Regions from separate parts of the Pedococcus bigeumensis genome, predicted to be linked through region 2. Evidence: predicted binding sites of a transcription regulator. Region 2 holds the regulator's gene; the other holds the start of a gene.
The links. The regulator HspR, encoded in region 2, represses chaperone genes until heat shock. The targets are predictions, from matches to a motif close to AAGTTGAGTCNNNNNGACTCAACTT.

Region 1: ABD262_RS00215 (ATP-dependent Clp protease ATP-binding subunit) is a predicted target of HspR. The motif match lies at 5,697-5,721, and genes of this name have one in related genera.

The regions. Positions count from the first base shown of each region.
Region 1 covers NZ_BAAAQS010000001.1:38,550-47,035, reverse strand. Annotated here, with positions in the region: gene ABD262_RS00230 (MFS transporter) at 1-1,141, shown strand, start outside; gene ABD262_RS00225 (amino-acid N-acetyltransferase) at 1,148-1,669, opposite strand; gene ABD262_RS00220 (LCP family protein) at 1,662-2,843, opposite strand; gene ABD262_RS00215 (ATP-dependent Clp protease ATP-binding subunit) at 3,021-5,543, opposite strand; gene ABD262_RS00210 (hypothetical protein) at 5,761-6,273, opposite strand; gene paaK (phenylacetate--CoA ligase PaaK) at 6,356-7,633, opposite strand; gene ABD262_RS00200 (S1C family serine protease) at 7,734-8,486, shown strand, end outside.
Region 2 covers NZ_BAAAQS010000003.1:739,360-747,845, forward strand. Annotated here, with positions in the region: gene dnaK (molecular chaperone DnaK) at 94-1,992, shown strand; gene grpE (nucleotide exchange factor GrpE) at 1,989-2,618, shown strand; gene ABD262_RS14065 (DnaJ C-terminal domain-containing protein) at 2,738-3,748, shown strand; gene ABD262_RS14070 (heat shock protein transcriptional repressor HspR) at 3,754-4,230, shown strand; gene ABD262_RS14075 (helix-turn-helix domain-containing protein) at 4,347-4,607, opposite strand; gene ABD262_RS14080 (helix-turn-helix domain-containing protein) at 4,796-5,143, shown strand; gene ABD262_RS14085 (ImmA/IrrE family metallo-endopeptidase) at 5,184-5,546, shown strand; gene ABD262_RS14090 (ribonuclease E inhibitor RraB) at 5,595-5,867, shown strand; gene ABD262_RS14095 (right-handed parallel beta-helix repeat-containing protein) at 5,996-7,825, opposite strand; gene clpB (ATP-dependent chaperone ClpB) at 8,047-8,486, shown strand, end outside.

The DNA.
Region 1 (8,486 bases), on a different contig from region 2:
GTTCGCCCTGCTGGCGCCCTTCATCGGCCCACTGCTCGACCGGTTCCGCCACGGCCGGCGCTGGGCCATCGGCACCACCCTCGCGCTCCGGGCCTTCCTGTGCTGGGTGCTGGCCGGGGCGGTGGCCAACGACTCGCCGTGGCTGTTCCCGGCCGCGCTCGGCTGCCTCGTCGCCTCCAAGGCCTACGGCGTGACCCGCGCCTCGGCCGTGCCCCGGCTGCTGCCACCCGGCTTCAGCCTGGTCAACGCCAACTCCCGCAACGCGCTCGCCGGTGTCGCGGGCATGGCGGTCGGGGGCGGGCTCGCGGGCGCCGCCGCCCGGGTCGGGCCCGAGTGGTCACTGCGGCTGGCGTTCGTCATCTACGTCGTGGGCACCGTGCTGGCCATCCGGCTCCCCGCCAGGGTCGACTCCAGCAGCGGCGAGCAGGACATCGCGGACACCGGGCCGCTGCCGGTCCCGCACCGCGAAGCCCGGCGGCTGGGGCTGTTCCAGCGGCTCCGGGCGCGGGTCGCCGCGCTGCCGGTGCCGGTCCTCACCGCGCTCTGCAGCGCCGTCGGCGCCCGGCTCCTGACCGGGTTCCTGACGTTGTTCATGGCCTTCCTCATGCGCGAGCACCCGCTCCCCGGCCACAGCGGCACCTTCGTGCTCGCCCTCGTGGTCGGCGCGGCCGGCGCCGGCAACGCGCTCGGCACGGTCGTCGGCAACGCGCTGCGACGGCTCCGGCCCGACCTGATCATCGCGGTGGCGCTGATCGCCGACGTGCTGGCGGCGCTCGCGGCGGCGCTGTTCTACTCGCTCACGACGTTGCTCGTCCTCGGCCTGGTCGCGGGTCTCGGGGCCCAGCTGATCAAGCTGAGCAGCGACGCCGTCGTGCAGCGCGACATCGACGAGACCGTCCGCACCCGGGTGTTCGCGTGGTCGGAGACCGTGCTGCAGATCGCCTGGGTGGTCGGCGGCGGGATCGGGATCGCGCTGCCCCTGGTCCCGCGCCTCGGCTTCGGGGTCATCTCCGGGCTGCTGCTCCTCGTGCTGGCCGCGTCGGTGCGGATCCGGATGAGCCGTCCACACGGTCCGCACCGCACCCCGCACCGCACGCCGCACCCCACGTCGCACCCTTCGCCGCCGGACGGGTCGAGGTGAACCGGCTCAGAGGGTGCGGAGCATGCGGGTGTTGCCGAGGGTGTTGGGCTTGACCCGCTCGAGGTCCAGGAACTCGGCGACACCTTCGTCGTAGGAGCGCACCAGCTCGGCGTAAACCTCCGGCTCGACGGCCTGCCCCTCGATCACCTCGAAGCCGTGCCGGGCGAAGAAGTCGACCTCGAAGGTCAGGCAGAACAGCCGCTCGACCCCCAGCGCCCGGGCGTCGTCGACGAGCGCCGCCATCAGCAGCGAGCCGACCCCGTGGCCCTTGGCCTCCGGCCGCACGGCCAGCGTGCGGATCTCGGCGAGGTCCTCCCACATGACGTGCAGGGCGCCACAGCCCACCACCACCCCGTCCTGCTCGGCGACCCGGAACTGCTGGAGCGCCTCGTAGTAGGTCACGGCGTCCTTGGACACCAGGACCCGGGAGTCCGCGTGCGGGCGGACGATCTCGCGGATCGTCCGGATGTCACTCGTGCGCGCCGCCCGGATCGTGACCGGTCCGGCGGGGGTCGCAGGGTCAGGCACGGAGGTGGCCGTCCTTCATGTCCGAGAAGATCGACCTCGCCCCCGAGCCGAGCAGCACCACGGACTGGCCCTCGCGGGTGCCGATCGCTCCGGGCACGACCTTGTTGGGCACCGGGGCCCCGGTGTTCACGTACAGGCTGGCGCACAGGTTGAGGACCTCGCCGACGGTGAGGTCGGTGCTCAGGTGGGGTCCCATCTTCGACAGCAGGCCGGCCAGGGCTCCCGGCCCCGCCTTGCGCGCCATCATCATGCCGGCCTTGATCAGCGCGCCCTGGTTCGCGGACCGGCCGAAGTCGCCGTTGGGGAGGTGCTTGCGCTCCCGGGCCAGCGCGAGCGCGTGCTTGGCGTCGAGCTTGTTCGTGCCGGGCTTGACGATCCGGAAGCCGTCGACGCTCTGCAGCGACCGCGACGCGACGAAGACGATGCCGCCGAGGCTGCGCACCATCGCCCGGAAACCCTTGAAGCCGGTGATGACGTAGCCGTCGATCTTGACCCCGCTGGCCCGCTCGATCGTCTTGACCTGACCGGCGACGCCGCCGAAGACGAGGGCGGCGTTGACCTTGCTGTTGCCCCCGGACGACAGCGGCACCCAGGAGTCGCGCGGGATCCCGACCAGGCCCCCCACGCCCTTCCTGGCGTCGACCCCGATGATGTGGAGCGCGTCGCCGCGGCACTTGGTCACCGGCTGCGGGTTGCGGGCGTCGGAGCCGATCGCGAGGATCCGCATGGTCGGGAACGGCGGACGGTAGACCGACAACGACGGCCACCAGCCCCCGACGACCTTCCAGGTCTTGTCCTTGACGAGCAGCGTGAGGTCCTTGCCCTGCACCACGGTCGCGATCGGCGAGCCCTGCCAGGTGCCGGTGGAGCCGGTCACCGTCACGGCGGAGGTGCGGGTCTTGCGCTTGCCCAGCGCCGCGCCCACGCTGGCGGTGGTCACGGCCACGTCGCCCCCGAGGTAGAGCGCGGTCAGCGCCGACAGCAGGTCGGCGGGCAGCCCGGCGCCGGTCACCTTCGGCGCTGCCGTGGTGGCGCCGGTCGTCGTGGACGGCGTCGGGGCGCTGCTGGTGGTGGGGGGCTGCTCGGGTTTGTCGCCCGTGCAGGCGGCGACGGTCAGGGGGGCGGCGAACAGCCCGAGGAGGACCGTCCGGCGGGGAAGCGAGGACTCAGACACGCGCTCCAATGTATGCCGCGACCCACCGAGGTCGCGCAACGGTCCGACATTCGCGGCATACCCGCTGGTCAGCGAGAGGCCTCGGGGCCGTGTGGAGACCGACCGACGACGAAGGCGAGGTATGCCGCGTGGTGACCACGCGGCATACCTCGCCTCGATCGTGCCTTGGGTGGGGCCTCAGCCGGCGTCGGCGGAGTCGCCCACCGTCTCCACGACCGGGAGCTCGATGCTGCCCGGGTGCGGGGTGCCGACGAAGGTGAACGTGCCGCTCTTGCCCTCGCCCTCGGCTCCGACGAGCACCAGCTCGCCGGCCTTGAGCTCGCCGTAGAGGATCTTCTCGGACAGGACGTCCTCGATCTCGCGCTGGATGGTGCGACGCAGCGGTCGCGCACCGAGCACGGGGTCGTAGCCCTTCTTGGCCAGGACGTTCTTGGCCTCGATGGTGAGCTCGATGCCCATGTCCTTGTCCTTGAGCCGCTTGTCCAGCTTGGCGATCTCGAGGTCGACGATGGCGACGATCTCCTCCTGCGTGAGCTGGGGGAAGACGATGATGTCGTCGACCCGGTTGAGGAACTCGGGGCGGAAGTGCTGCTTGAGCTCGTCCGTGACCTTGTTCTTCATGCGGTCGTAGTCGCTGCGGGTGTCCGCGCCGGCCGAGAAGCCGAGCGAACCCTTGGTGATGTCTCGCGTGCCGAGGTTGGTCGTCATGATGATGACGGTGTTCTTGAAGTCGACCATCCGACCCTGGGAGTCGGTGAGGCGGCCGTCCTCGAGCACCTGCAACAGCGTGTTGAAGATGTCGGGGTGGGCCTTCTCGACCTCGTCGAACAGCACGACGGAGAACGGCTTGCGGCGGACCTTCTCGGTGAGCTGGCCGCCCTCTTCGTAGCCGACGTAGCCGGGAGGCGAGCCGAAGAGCCGCGAGACCGTGTGCTTCTCGGAGAACTCCGACATGTCGAGCTGGATGAGGCTGTCCTCGTCGCCGAACAGGAACTCGGCGAGCGTCTTGGCGAGCTCGGTCTTACCGACACCGGTCGGACCGGCGAAGATGAACGAGCCGCCGGGACGACGCGGGTCCTTCAGACCCGCACGGGTGCGACGGATCGCCTGGGACATCGCCTTGATGGCGTCGTCCATGCCGACCACGCGCTTGTGCAGCTCGTCCTCCATGTGGAGCAGTCGGCTCGACTCCTCCTCGGTGAGCTTGAAGACCGGGATGCCGGTGCTGGCAGCCAGGACCTCGGCGATGAGCTCCTCGTCGACCTCGGCCACGACGTCCATGTCGCCGGACTTCCACTGCGTCTCGCGCTCCGCCTTGGCGGCGAGCAGCTTCTTCTCGTCGTCACGCAGGCTGGCGGCCTTCTCGAAGTCCTGGCCGTCGATGGCCGACTCCTTCTCCAGCCGCACGGCCGCGATCTTCTCGTCGAACTCGCGCAGGTCCGGCGGTGCGGTCATCCGGCGGATGCGCAACCGCGCGCCCGCCTCGTCGATGAGGTCGATCGCCTTGTCCGGGAGGAACCGGTCGTTGATGTAGCGGTCGGCGAGGTTGGCCGCGGAGACGAGGGCGCCGTCGGTGATGGACACCCGGTGGTGCGCCTCGTAGCGGTCGCGCAGGCCCTTGAGGATCTCGATCGCGTGGCTGAGCGTGGGCTCGGCGACCTGGATCGGCTGGAACCGGCGCTCGAGGGCCGAGTCCTTCTCGATGTGCTTGCGGTACTCGTCGAGCGTGGTGGCGCCGATGGTCTGGAGCTCACCGCGGGCCAGCATCGGCTTGAGGATGCTGGCGGCGTCGATCGCACCCTCGGCGGCACCCGCACCCACGAGGGTGTGGATCTCGTCGATGAACAGGATGATGTCGCCGCGGGTGCGGATCTCCTTGAGGACCTTCTTCAGCCGCTCCTCGAAGTCACCGCGGTAGCGGCTGCCTGCGACGAGCGCGCCGAGGTCGAGGGTGTAGAGCTGCTTGTCCTTGAGGGTCTCGGGCACCTCGCCCTTGACGATGTCCTGGGCCAGGCCCTCGACGACGGCGGTCTTGCCGACGCCGGGCTCACCGATCAGCACGGGGTTGTTCTTGGTGCGGCGGGACAGCACCTGCATGACCCGCTCGATCTCCTTCTCACGCCCGATGACCGGGTCGAGCTTGCCCTCGCGGGCCGCCATCGTGAGGTTGCGGCCGAACTGGTCGAGCACGAGCGACCCCGCGGGGGTGCCCTCCTGCTGGACGTTGCCGGCGAGGCCGGCGCCCGAGCCGCCCTCCTTGCCCTGGTAGCCGGAGATGAGCTGGATGACCTGCTGCCGCACGCGGTTGAGGTCGGCGCCCAGCTTGACGAGGACCTGGGCGGCGACGCCCTCGCCCTCGCGGATCAGGCCGAGCAGGATGTGCTCGGTGCCGATGTAGTTGTGGCCGAGCTGCAGCGCCTCGCGCAGGCTCAGCTCGAGGACCTTCTTCGCCCGCGGCGTGAAGGGAATGTGGCCGCTCGGGGCCTGCTGCCCCTGGCCGATGATCTCCTGCACCTGCTCGCGGACCGACTCCAGCGAAATGCCGAGGCTCTCCAGAGCCTTGGAGGCGACGCCTTCACCCTCGTGGATGAGACCGAGCAGGATGTGCTCCGTGCCGATGTAGTTGTGGTTGAGCATGCGCGCTTCTTCCTGCGCGAGCACGACCACCCGACGGGCCCGGTCGGTGAACCGTTCAAACATCTTCTGCTCCTGCCTATCGAGATCACCTCGATGCTATCCGTGCGACGCGGACCCGGCGTGTGCCTTCCGTGGACCGATACCTGATCGGGACGAAAAAGGACTCTGTCGTACGACTCGTTGGGGGCAACGCGGGGCGCTCCCCCACTGTTCCCTACCCTGAGCCGGGTCGGCTCATGTTCGCCGTGGGCGGACGCGCGGGTATGCCGCGCGACCGGCTTCAGGCCGCCGGGCCCTTCTTGCGCACCTCGTCGACGTGGGCCATCGCCTCGCGGAGCTCGCCGAGCCAGCTGTCGGACTTCTCGCCGACGAGCTTGACGCACCAGGCCAGCGCCTCGGAGCGGGACTTGGCCACCCCGGCCTCCACGAGGGTGTCGAGCACCTGGCGCTCGGACTGGCGCAGCCGCGTCATGACGGGGGCCGCCAGGTGGGTGAAGAGGGCCTCGGTCTCGCCGACCCGCACGCCCCACGACACCTTGCGGCCGCTGAGGTGCTCGAGCTCCCGCGCGATCTCGATGCGCCGCTCGCGGGTGTCCTCGCGGAAGGACTTGATCCGGCCGCGCGCGGCGATGGCGCGGTCGGTGTCGTCGGTGTCGTCACCGAGCTCGGGCTCGGCGAGGTCTCCGATGATGATGAGCTCGTCGCGGTCGCGGGTGACCTCGACGGGGCCGGTGAACCAGTCAGTGGGGAGCCGGCCGGCCAGCCAGGCTTCCGCAGTGGTCTTCGTTGTCATGTAATGATGATTACACCGTTGCAGCGACAAGGGAACGGTTGTCCGCTGACGGCGAACTGGCACTGGGGCGCGGGCATTGGGGTCAGCGGGGCCGCTGGTCGCTGATCCGCTTGGCCTTGCCGAGGGAGCGCTCGAGGGCGTGCGGGTCGAGGACCTCCACCCGGATCGTGACGCCGACCCGGTCCTTGACCTTCGTGCGCAGGGCGGACGCCATCGCGTCCCGCTGCTCGGGCGTGGAGTCGGTGGCCGCAGCCTCGACCTGCACCGTCAGCTCGTCCATCCGCCCCGGGCGGGTGAGGACGCAGAGGTAGTGCGGGGTCAGGCCCTCGATGCCCAGCAGGTGCTCCTCGATCTGCGAGGGGAAGACGTTGACCCCACGCACGATCATCATGTCGTCGCTGCGCCCGGTGATCTTCGCCATCCTGCGGAACTGCGGGTGGGCGGTCCCCGGCAGCAAGGAGGTGAGGTCCCGCGTGCGGTACCGGACCACCGGCATGGCCTGCTTGGTGAGCGACGTGAAGACGAGCTCGCCCTCCTGCCCGTCGGGGAGGACCTCGCCGGTGATGGGGTCGACCACCTCGGGGTAGAAGTGGTCCTCCCAGATGTGCAGCCCGTCCTGCGTCTCCCCCGACTCCTGCGACACCCCGGGGCCGATCACCTCGGAGAGCCCGTAGATGTCGACGGCCCGGATGTTGCTGCGGCGCTGGACCTCCTCGCGCATCTGCTCGGTCCAGGGCTCGGCACCGAAGATCCCGATCTCGAGGGAGGTGGTCTTCGGGTCGACGCCCTGCGCCTCCATCTCGTCGAGGATGGCGAGGAAGTACGACGGGGTGACCATGATGACGCGGGGCCGGAAGTCCAGGATGAGCTGCACCTGCCGCTCCGTCATCCCACCGCTGACCGGCACGACGGTGCAGCCGAGTCGCTCCGCGCCGTAGTGGGCGCCCAGCCCGCCGGTGAACAGGCCGTAGCCGTAGACGACGTGCAGCAGGTCGCCGGGGCGACCGCCGGCCGCCTCGATGGAGCGCGCCATCACCTCTGCCCACATGTCGATGTCGTCGCGGGTGTAGCCCACGACCGTCGGCTTGCCCGTGGTGCCGCTCGACGCGTGCACCCGGACCACCTGCTCGCGCGGGACCGCGAACATGCCGAACGGGTAGTTGTCCCGCAGGTCCGCCTTGGCGGTGAACGGGAAGCGCGCGAGGTCGGCCAGGTCCTCGAGGTCCTCGGGCCGCACCCCGGCGGCGTCGAAGGCGGCCCGGTAGTGCGGCACGTTCCGGTAGGCGTGGGACAGGCTCCAGCGCAGCCGCGCGAGCTGGAGCGCGCGCAGTTCCTCGACGGTGGCGACGACGTTGTCCATGTCCGGCAATCTACGACGACGGTAGGAGGCAACCTGAGAGTTGCCCGTGAAATCCAGACACCCGTATCGCGGGGGGATGATCGGACGTACGCTCCCAAAGGTGGACCGGCTGGGCTCGCCCCTCGTCGTCGATCCGCCCCAGGGGGTGGCCGACGAGACCTCGCGCGCCCCGGGTGGTCGCCTGACCCGGCTGGTCCGGCTCCCGCGACTGTGGCTGGTCGCCGCCTTCCTCGTCGTGGCGCTGCTCGCCCTGGGCACCTACGCGCTGACGCGCGGCCCCGAGACCCCGCCGATCACTGCCACCGACGTCGACAAGGCTGTCCGGGACGGCATCACCAAGGCCCAGGAGGAGGCCGCCAAGGCACCTCCCGACGCCGCCGCGGCATACCGGGCCGCCCTGCCGTCGCTCGTGACCGTCGCGACCCGGCTCACCGGCGCCAAGGGCGCGCAGCGCGGGACCGGAGCCGGCGTGGTCGTCAGCGCCGACGGCTCGGTCCTGACCGCCCTGCACGTCGTCGACGGGGCCGACAGCATCGAGGTGACGTTCGCGGACGGCACCTCGTCACCCGCCGGCGTCAAGGAGAAGGACAAGGCCACCGACATCGCGGTCCTCGCGCCCGAGCGCCTCCCGCAGGTGGTGGTACCCGCGGTCCTGGGTGGGGGTGCACAGGTGGGCGACCCGGTCTTTGCGCTCGGACATCCGTTGGGGCTCAACGGATCCCTCTCGGCGGGGGTGGTCTCCGCACTCGACCGCAAGATCCGGGTCGACAGCAACCAGACCCTCGAGGGCCTGATCCAGTTCGACGCAGCGGTCAACCCCGGCAACTCGGGTGGACCCCTGCTCGACAAGGGT
Region 2 (8,486 bases):
GAACGCAAGTTTGGCGCTCGGATTTGCCACCCGGCAGCTCTGCTCCTAACTTGAGTGCAGGCAACTCAACCCCAACGCAACAGGAGATTTCCCATGGCACGTGCGGTCGGCATCGACCTCGGTACCACCAACTCGGCCGTCGCCGTCCTCGAGGGCGGGGAGCCGACGATCATCGCCAACGCGGAGGGCGGTCGCACGACCCCGTCCGTGGTGGCGTTCTCCAAGGGCGGTGAGGTGCTGGTCGGCGAGATCGCCAAGCGCCAGGCCGTCACCAACGTCGACCGGACGATCCGTTCCGTCAAGCGCCACATCGGCACCGACTGGAAGTCGCCCGAGATCGACGGCAAGACCTACACCGCGCAGGAGATCAGCGCCCGCATCCTGCAGAAGCTCAAGCGCGACGCCGAGTCCTACCTCGGTGAGGACGTGACCGATGCCGTCATCACCGTCCCCGCCTACTTCGACGACCACGAGCGCCAGGCCACCAAGGAGGCCGGTGAGATCGCGGGCCTCAACGTCCTGCGCATCATCAACGAGCCCACCGCCGCAGCGCTCGCGTACGGCCTCGACAAGGGCAAGGAGGACGAGCTCATCCTCGTCTTCGACCTCGGTGGTGGCACCTTCGACGTGTCCCTCCTCGAGGTCGGCAAGGACCCGGAGGACGGCTTCTCGACGATCCAGGTCCGCGCGACCAGCGGTGACAACCAGCTCGGTGGCGACGACTGGGACGAGCGCATCGTCAACCACCTCCTCACCACGGTGAAGAACACCTCCGGCGTCGACCTGTCCAAGGACAAGATCGCGATGCAGCGGCTGCGCGACGCGGCGGAGCAGGCCAAGAAGGAGCTCTCCTCCTCGACCAGCACCAACGTGTCGATGCAGTACCTCTCGATGTCCGAGAACGGCCCGATCCACCTCGAGGAGACGATCAGCCGCGCCCAGTTCGAGCAGCTGACCAAGGACCTGCTCGACCGGACCCGCCAGCCGTTCCACAACGTCATCAAGGACGCCGGCATCGCGCTGGCCGACATCGACCACGTGGTCCTCGTCGGTGGCTCGACCCGCATGCCCGCCGTGAGCACCCTCGTCAAGGAGCTCACCGGTGGCAAGGAGCCCAACAAGGGCGTCAACCCCGACGAGGTCGTCGCCGTGGGCGCGAGCCTGCAGGCCGGTGTCCTCAAGGGTGAGCGCAAGGACGTCCTGCTCATCGACGTCACGCCCCTGTCGCTCGGCATCGAGACCAAGGGTGGCCTGTTCACCAAGCTCATCGAGCGCAACACGGCCATCCCGACCAAGCGCTCCGAGGTGTTCTCGACCGCTGAGGACAACCAGCCGAGCGTGCTGATCCAGGTCTTCCAGGGCGAGCGTGAGATCGCGCAGCACAACAAGCAGCTGGGCACCTTCGAGCTCAGCGGCATCGCACCCGCCCCGCGCGGCGTGCCGCAGGTCGAGGTCACCTTCGACATCGACGCCAACGGCATCGTCAACGTCTCCGCCAAGGACCGCGGCACCGGCCAGGAGCAGAAGATCACCATCTCCGGTGGCTCGGCCCTCGCCAAGGAGGACATCGAGCGGATGATCAAGGAGGCCGAGGCCCACGCCGACGAGGACAAGAAGCGTCGCGAGGAGACCGAGGCCCGCAACACCGCCGAGAACCTCGTCTACTCGACCGAGAAGTTCCTCGGCGACAACGCCGACAAGCTCCCGGCCGACGGCCGTGGCGACGTCGACGCCGCGCTCGCGGACCTCAAGGAGGCCCTGAAGCCGGAGTCGGGCGCGACGCCCGAGGACATCTCGGCCAAGACCTCGAAGCTCTCCGAGGAGTCGCAGAAGCTGGGCACCGCGATGTATGCCGCGGCGGCCGAGTCCGAGCAGGCCGGCACCTCCGGTGACGGTGCGGCGTCCGACGGCGCCGGCTCCACTGACGCGGGTGCGTCCGACGACGACGTCGTGGACGCCGAGGTCGTCGAGGACGACGAGGAGAAGAAGTGACCGACCAGGCCCCCATGCCTGACGGTGTCGAGGAGGTGGTGGGCGCCGGCGAGACCGCCGCGCCCACCGCCCCCGCGGCGGCTCCGCTGCAGGGCGACATCCTCGACGAGGCTGACGGCCCCCAGCACCCCGGTGACGCCACCGAGGCGGCTGGCGAGCAGCCGTCGGACTCGGCCGACCTCCACCCCGACACGGTGCTGGCGGGGGAGCGGCTGGCCGACCTCCAGCGGCTCCAGGCGGAGTACGTCAACTACAAGCGTCGCGTCGACCGGGACCGGGCGGTCGTGCAGGAGCGCGCCGCCCAGTCGGTGATCGAGGCGCTGCTCCCGGTGCTGGACGACATCCACGCCGCGAGGGAGCACGGCGACCTGGTCGACGGCCCGTTCTCGGCGATCGCCGACAAGCTGGAGTCGACCCTCGGCAAGTTCGGGCTGGAGCGCTACGGCGCGGCCGGCGAGCAGTTCGACCCGAACCTGCACGAGGCCCTGATGCACACCGCGTGGCCCCAGGACGGCTCGGTGCAGCCGACCGACTCGACCACCGTGGTGCAGGTGCTTCAGCCCGGCTACCGCGCCGGCGAGCAGATCCTGCGGGCGGCGCGCGTCGCCGTGGCCGATCCCGAGTGACGGCAGCATCATCTCCAGCATGACCCACGCCCCGGCCGCCGATCCGACCCGCGCCACCGGCGCGGGCCGGACCGGCGGACCGGGCGCCACCAGGACGAGGCAGGAAGGAGGATGCCGACATGGCTAGCCAGGACTGGTTCGAGAAGGACTTCTACGCGATCCTCGGCGTCCCCCAGGACGCCGACCAGGCGGCGATCAAGAAGGCCTACCGCAAGCTCGCTCGTGCCCACCACCCCGACCAGAACGCGGGGGACGCCGCTGCCGAGCAGCGGTTCAAGGACGTGGGCGAGGCGAACTCGGTGTTGTCCGACCCCGAGAAGCGCCGTGAGTACGACGCGGTCCGCCAGATGGCCCGGGGTGGCGCCCGGTTCACCGCCGGTGGGCCCGGTGGTGGCGCGGCCGGCTTCGACGACGTGTTCTCCACCATGTTCGGGGGCGGGGGCCGCGGCGGCCCCCGGGTCCGTTACTCGACCGGTGGCGGCGGTGAGCCCAGCCTCGAGGACCTCCTCGGGGGGATGTTCGGAGGAGGCGGCGGTCCCGCCTACGGGGGCGCCGGGTTCCGCGCACCCCAGGGTCCGCGCAAGGGCGCGGACCTGACGGCCCGCACGAGCCTGTCGTTCCGCGATGCCGTCGAGGGTGCCACCGTCACCCTCGGCACCACCGGTGGTGGCCAGATCACGACCCGCATCCCGGCCGGGGTCAAGGACGGTCAGAAGATCCGCCTGCGCGGCAAGGGGCAGCCGGGCGACTCGGGTGCGCCCGCGGGCGACCTCATCCTCACCGTCGCGGTCGAGAAGCACCCCGTCTTCGCTCGGGAGGGCGACAACCTGACCCTCGAGCTTCCCGTGACGTTCGCCGAGGCGACCCTCGGCGCCACGGTGGCCGTGCCGACCCTCGACGGGTCCAGCGTCAAGGTGCGCATCGCCCCGGGCACCCCCAGTGGCAGGGTCCTGCGGATCAAGGGCCGCGGCGTGCCGCTGAAGGGCAAGCCGGGTGACCTGCTGGCGAAGGTCAGCGTCGTGGTGCCCCAGCGACTGTCCGACGAGGCGATGGCCGCGGTCGAGACCCTGCAGACCCTCGACAAGGGGTTCGACCCCCGGGCCGAGCTCTTCGCGAACGCGAGGCGGTGACGGTCGTGGCCGACGTCCGTGCATTCTCCCCCGACGACGACTCCCCGGTCTTCGTCATCTCCGTCGCGGCCACCCTGGCCGGCATGCACGCGCAGACCTTGCGGCAGTACGACCGGCTCGGCCTGGTCAGCCCGTCGAGGACCCGCGGTGGCGGTCGGCGCTACTCCGGACGCGACGTGGCGATGCTCAGGGAGGTGCAGCGACTGTCGCAGGAAGAGGGTGTCAGCCTCGCCGGCATCCGGCGCATCCTGGAGCTCGAGAACCAGGTGACGGCGCTGCGCAGCCGGGTGCTCGAGCTCACCGACGAGCTGGAACGCTCGCGGCTCGCGTCCCCGTCACGACCCGCCTCCCGGGTCTTCGCGGTCGGCCCCTCGGGCGACGTGATCGCGGTACGGGCCGGACAGCGCCCCCGGCTGCAGCGCTCGCAGGCCCTGGTGGTGTGGCGGCCGAGCCACCACCGCGCGACCACTGAGCCACGGTGAAGCACCACTGATCTCACGGCACGCCAAGAGCCCCACCCCGTCACCGGGTGGGGCTCTCGGCATGCGCCGGCGCTTGGGGGGCCGGGCAGGTCAGTCGGGCACCTCGGCGGGGCACCTCACGCAGACACCTCGTCGCGCAGGGGGGCGGTGGCCAGCAGGGCCCGGTAGTCCTCGATCTGCAGCTCGCGCAGCAGTGCGGCGTAGACCTCTGGGCTGACCCGGAGCTTGCTGCCGGTCTCGAGGTGCCTGATGTACGAGGGGTCGACCTCCAGGGCCGCGGCGAGGTCGGTGACTGCTCGCCCCCTGGCGCGGCGGATGACGCGCAGTGCGTAGCCATGGACCTCGATCGCGCCATTTGACGGTGTTTCCCTAGACATGGCCATGAATCTAGCCATGAACGCGTGGTCCGGCAAGAGTTGTGCACAGGGGTCCCCGGAACGAGCGATCGCCCTCGCCGGGGGCTCGGCGGCGCCCGCCGTGCAGCGCCCGAACTGGTGGGGGCGCGGGGGGAAACGTGACTGAGCAGGACTAGAAGTGACTGGGTGTGACTGGCAAGATGCGCAGCATGAATCGTGAGCAGCTCGAACGCCTCGGCCACCGTGTCGAACGTGCCCGCCTCAGTCACGGGTGGAGCAAGGAACAGGCCGCCAGGGAGGCTCGCATCTCCTCGATCACGTGGAAGCGCGTGGAGGACGGGCTCGGCGTGCAGGACGTCAAGCGGGCCAAGGTGCTCGAGGTGCTCGGGCTGGACGACCGGGGTGAGCCTGTCGGTGGGTCGCCGCAGGATGGTGGCTTCGTGAACGCTCCGGGCCAGCGGGTCCGGTCCGGGGTCAGCGACGAGGAGGTCCTGGCCCTGATCGACGACGTGAGGAGCAGGCTTGACGCCATCGAGCGGCGCATCCGGGGTTCCTGACCCCTGGGCAGTGCTGGGCGGGATGCGCGATGTGGTGCTCGTGCGCCAACCCATCGCCGAGCCCGGTCGCTACTACCACGGCCGTCGGGCGATCGTGCTGCGCTCGGGTCGCAGCCTCGAGGAGGAGCGGTGCTCGCTGTGGCACGAGCTGGTCCACGCCGAGCGTGGCGACGTCGAGTGCGCCGGCTGGGCGGCCTCCGCCATCGAGCGCAGGGTCGAGCGCGAGGCGGCCCGACGGGCCATGCCACTGGACGTCATGGAGCGACGTCTTTCCCTCGCCAGCGACTGGGACGACTTCGTCTGGCACATGAAGGTGCCCGAGCGGTGGGTGCGGTTCCGGCTCACCCATGCCGCGCCCGCCGAGCGCGCCCGGCTGCGGCGCGCCTGCCGGTGGGCCGACTGACCCCGCCCGCGCGGCAGACTCGTCCCGCCCGCGCGGCATACTCGTCCTGTGAGTGAGCACCTGCTGGTTTTTCCCGACCGTGAGACCGCCGACGACGTGGCTGCCGAGCTGGCCCACGAGGGATTCTCCGAGGTCCGGGCCGTCCGCGAAGCCTTGGCCGGGGAGGACGACTCCGAGGACCACGAGTGGGCCGTGCACGTCGTCGAGGAGATGGTCGCCGACGAGTCCGGCCCGGTCGAGACCGGGCTCCGTGACCGGTTCAGCGCGCTGGCCGAGGAGCATGGCGGCTGGTACGACCCGGATCCCATCCCGCCGACCTGACCGCGCGCGCCACGCCCGACCTCGAGGGCTCCCGCGGGAGCCCGGGCACACCGGGTCGGTGGTCGAGCAGGCAACGCGAGAGGGACCGGCACCAGTGGGTGCCGGTCCCTCTCGCGTGCTGCCCTGGGTCAGCGACCCCAGACGCCCAGCCACTTGGCGCCCGCGGTCTGGCCGGACAGGCTGGCCAGTGCCGACGGGAGGCCGACGGCGACGCTGCCTGCCTTGGCCTGGGCCGTGCCGGACAGGTGGCCGGTCGACGAGATGGCGTAGAACCCGTCGTACGCCAGGCTCGACTTGTCCTGACCGGTGCCGCTGCGGTGCGCGGGCAGGGTGCCGTAGATGCCCGGGTTGATGGCGGTGCCCCGGCTCCAGACGGTCAGCCAGTCGGGGTCGCCCGCGTTGACCCGGTTGAACACGTTGCCGTTGCTCGTCACGCCCATCTGGGCCGCCGTGCGCTTGTAGGTGTAGTCCTCGACGCACAAGACGCAGTTGGCCTTGGAGTTGGGCAGGCCGATCACGTTGTTGCGCACCGTCACCGGGCCGACCAGCCAGGTCATCTCGGGCTCGTTGTAGCGGTAGTCGTGGCCGTACGACGTGTTGGCCGGGGTGCGCGGGTCCTGCACGATGTTGATCGGACGCGCGTTGCGGACCACCGTGTTGTTGTAGATCGACACGGTGCTGGTGTTGTTGATCTTGATGCCCTCGGCGCCGTTGCCGTCGACCAGGTTGTTGACGATCGTGCCGCGAGCTGAGATCTCCAGGAAGATGCCCGTCGCCACGTTCTTGACGAAGTTGTTGTTGATCAGCTTGGTGTCGTAGATGGACACGTCGGACCAGTAGCCGTGACCGAGGTTGTTCGAGACGGAGCTGTTCTTGATGAGCACCCCACGGGTGCGGCTCGCCTTGATGCCACCCGCCACCGGGGCCGGGTTGAACCGCTCCCAGTCGTTGCTGTCCACCCGGCTGTTGAGCAGCTGGAAGCGGTCGGCGGTGGCGATGTGCAGGCCGAGCATGCCGGCCCGCTGGATGGTGGTCCGGTTCACGACGGCGTCGGAGGCGATGACGCCGAGCCCGATCGTGGCCGAGTCGAGGATGCTGACGTTCTCGATCCGCGCGCTCGGCTGCTCCACCGTGACGGCGCCGACGTGCCAGATGCTGGGGGCGTAGCGACGGACCCCGATGCCGCGGACGACCACGCCGGCCGCGCGGATGCTCATCGCGTGGTTGAGGGTGGCTGCGCGCACGGCCTGCCCGGTGGGGTTGCTCCCCAGGTAGAGGGTCGACGTCGCGGTGTCGAGGAAGAACGTGCCGGCGACCACCTTGGCGCGTGACGCGACCTGTCGCTGCTGCGTGCCGTTGACGTAGACCTGGTCCGGGTGGGCGGCCATGGGGTAGGCCGGGTTGACGAACTGCCAGCCCGGCGCGGTCCCGTCCTTGGCGCCCTTGGTGTAGCCGACGCTCGCGTCGAAGCGGGTGGTCCAGCCCTTGTGCGCCCACGCCGTGCCCGACTGCGTCCAGCCGGTCACCGGGACGGTGCCGTCCATCCAGGCGGCTTCCTTCGGGTAGTTCTGGATCGTCACCTTCTTGTAGATGGCGAGCGACTCGTGGTAGGTGCCGCCACGCAGGACGACGGTGCCGCCCGCGGGGGCGAGGGCGATGGCCCGGGCGATGGTGCGCACCGGCTTGCTGAGCGTGCCCGCTGCCGAGTCGCTGCCCGAGGTCGAGGCGAAGACCGCGCCCGAAGGCACGGCATACCCTGCGGCGCCGATGGCGAGCGAGCCGGAGGTGTCGGCCGCGCGGGTGGTCGTGGTGGCCGCGGAGGCGGGGATGACGGTCCCCAGTCCAGCCGTCGCGGCGAGGGGGACACAGAGGGCCAGGGCAGCGAAGCGGTGGGCTGCGGTGCCGCGCTGGGCGCGGTGGCGGGGGGCATACCGATGCAGGGCCTGAGGCCTGTTCACGAGAGGTCCTTCCGGGGGGTCAGTCCCTGCAAGCGGAGGACAATACATGAGCTCATACACAAGGACTAATGCATCTGGACGAGTCGCCGCGGCGTTTTTTGAAGTATCAACCGATCGGCTGATGCCTTCCCAGCACAAGGTTGAGTGGAATAGGCTCAAGTTCAGCGGGGTTGTCACGAGGGAAAAGTCCCCGAACTCATCCGCGAGGAGCAGACACACGCATGGAGCTGAAGCCGACCGCCAAGGTGGCCGAGGCGCTGGCGCTCGCCCAGCGAGCGGCCCAGTCCGCCGGCAACCCGGAGATCACCCCCGACCACCTCACGAGCGCCCTCGTGCAGCTCGACACGGCGCAGGCCGACGCCCTGTTGCAGGCCGCCGGCACCGGCGCAGCCCACGTGCTCGGCCAGGCCGATGCGCGAGTGCGCGCCCTGCCGAAGACCTCCGGCGCGACTCAGCCCCCGACCTTCGGTCGTGAGGCGCTGGCCGTGCTGCAGCAGGCGGACACCCTGATGCGCGCCAAGGGCGACACCTACCTCGCCCTCGACCTGCTGCTGCTCGCCCTCGCCGAGACAGGTCACCTCGCCGCCGTCGAGAAGCGGGGCGCCAAGGACATGGAGGCCAAGATCGAGGCCACCCGCGGCGGACGGACCGTCACCAGCGA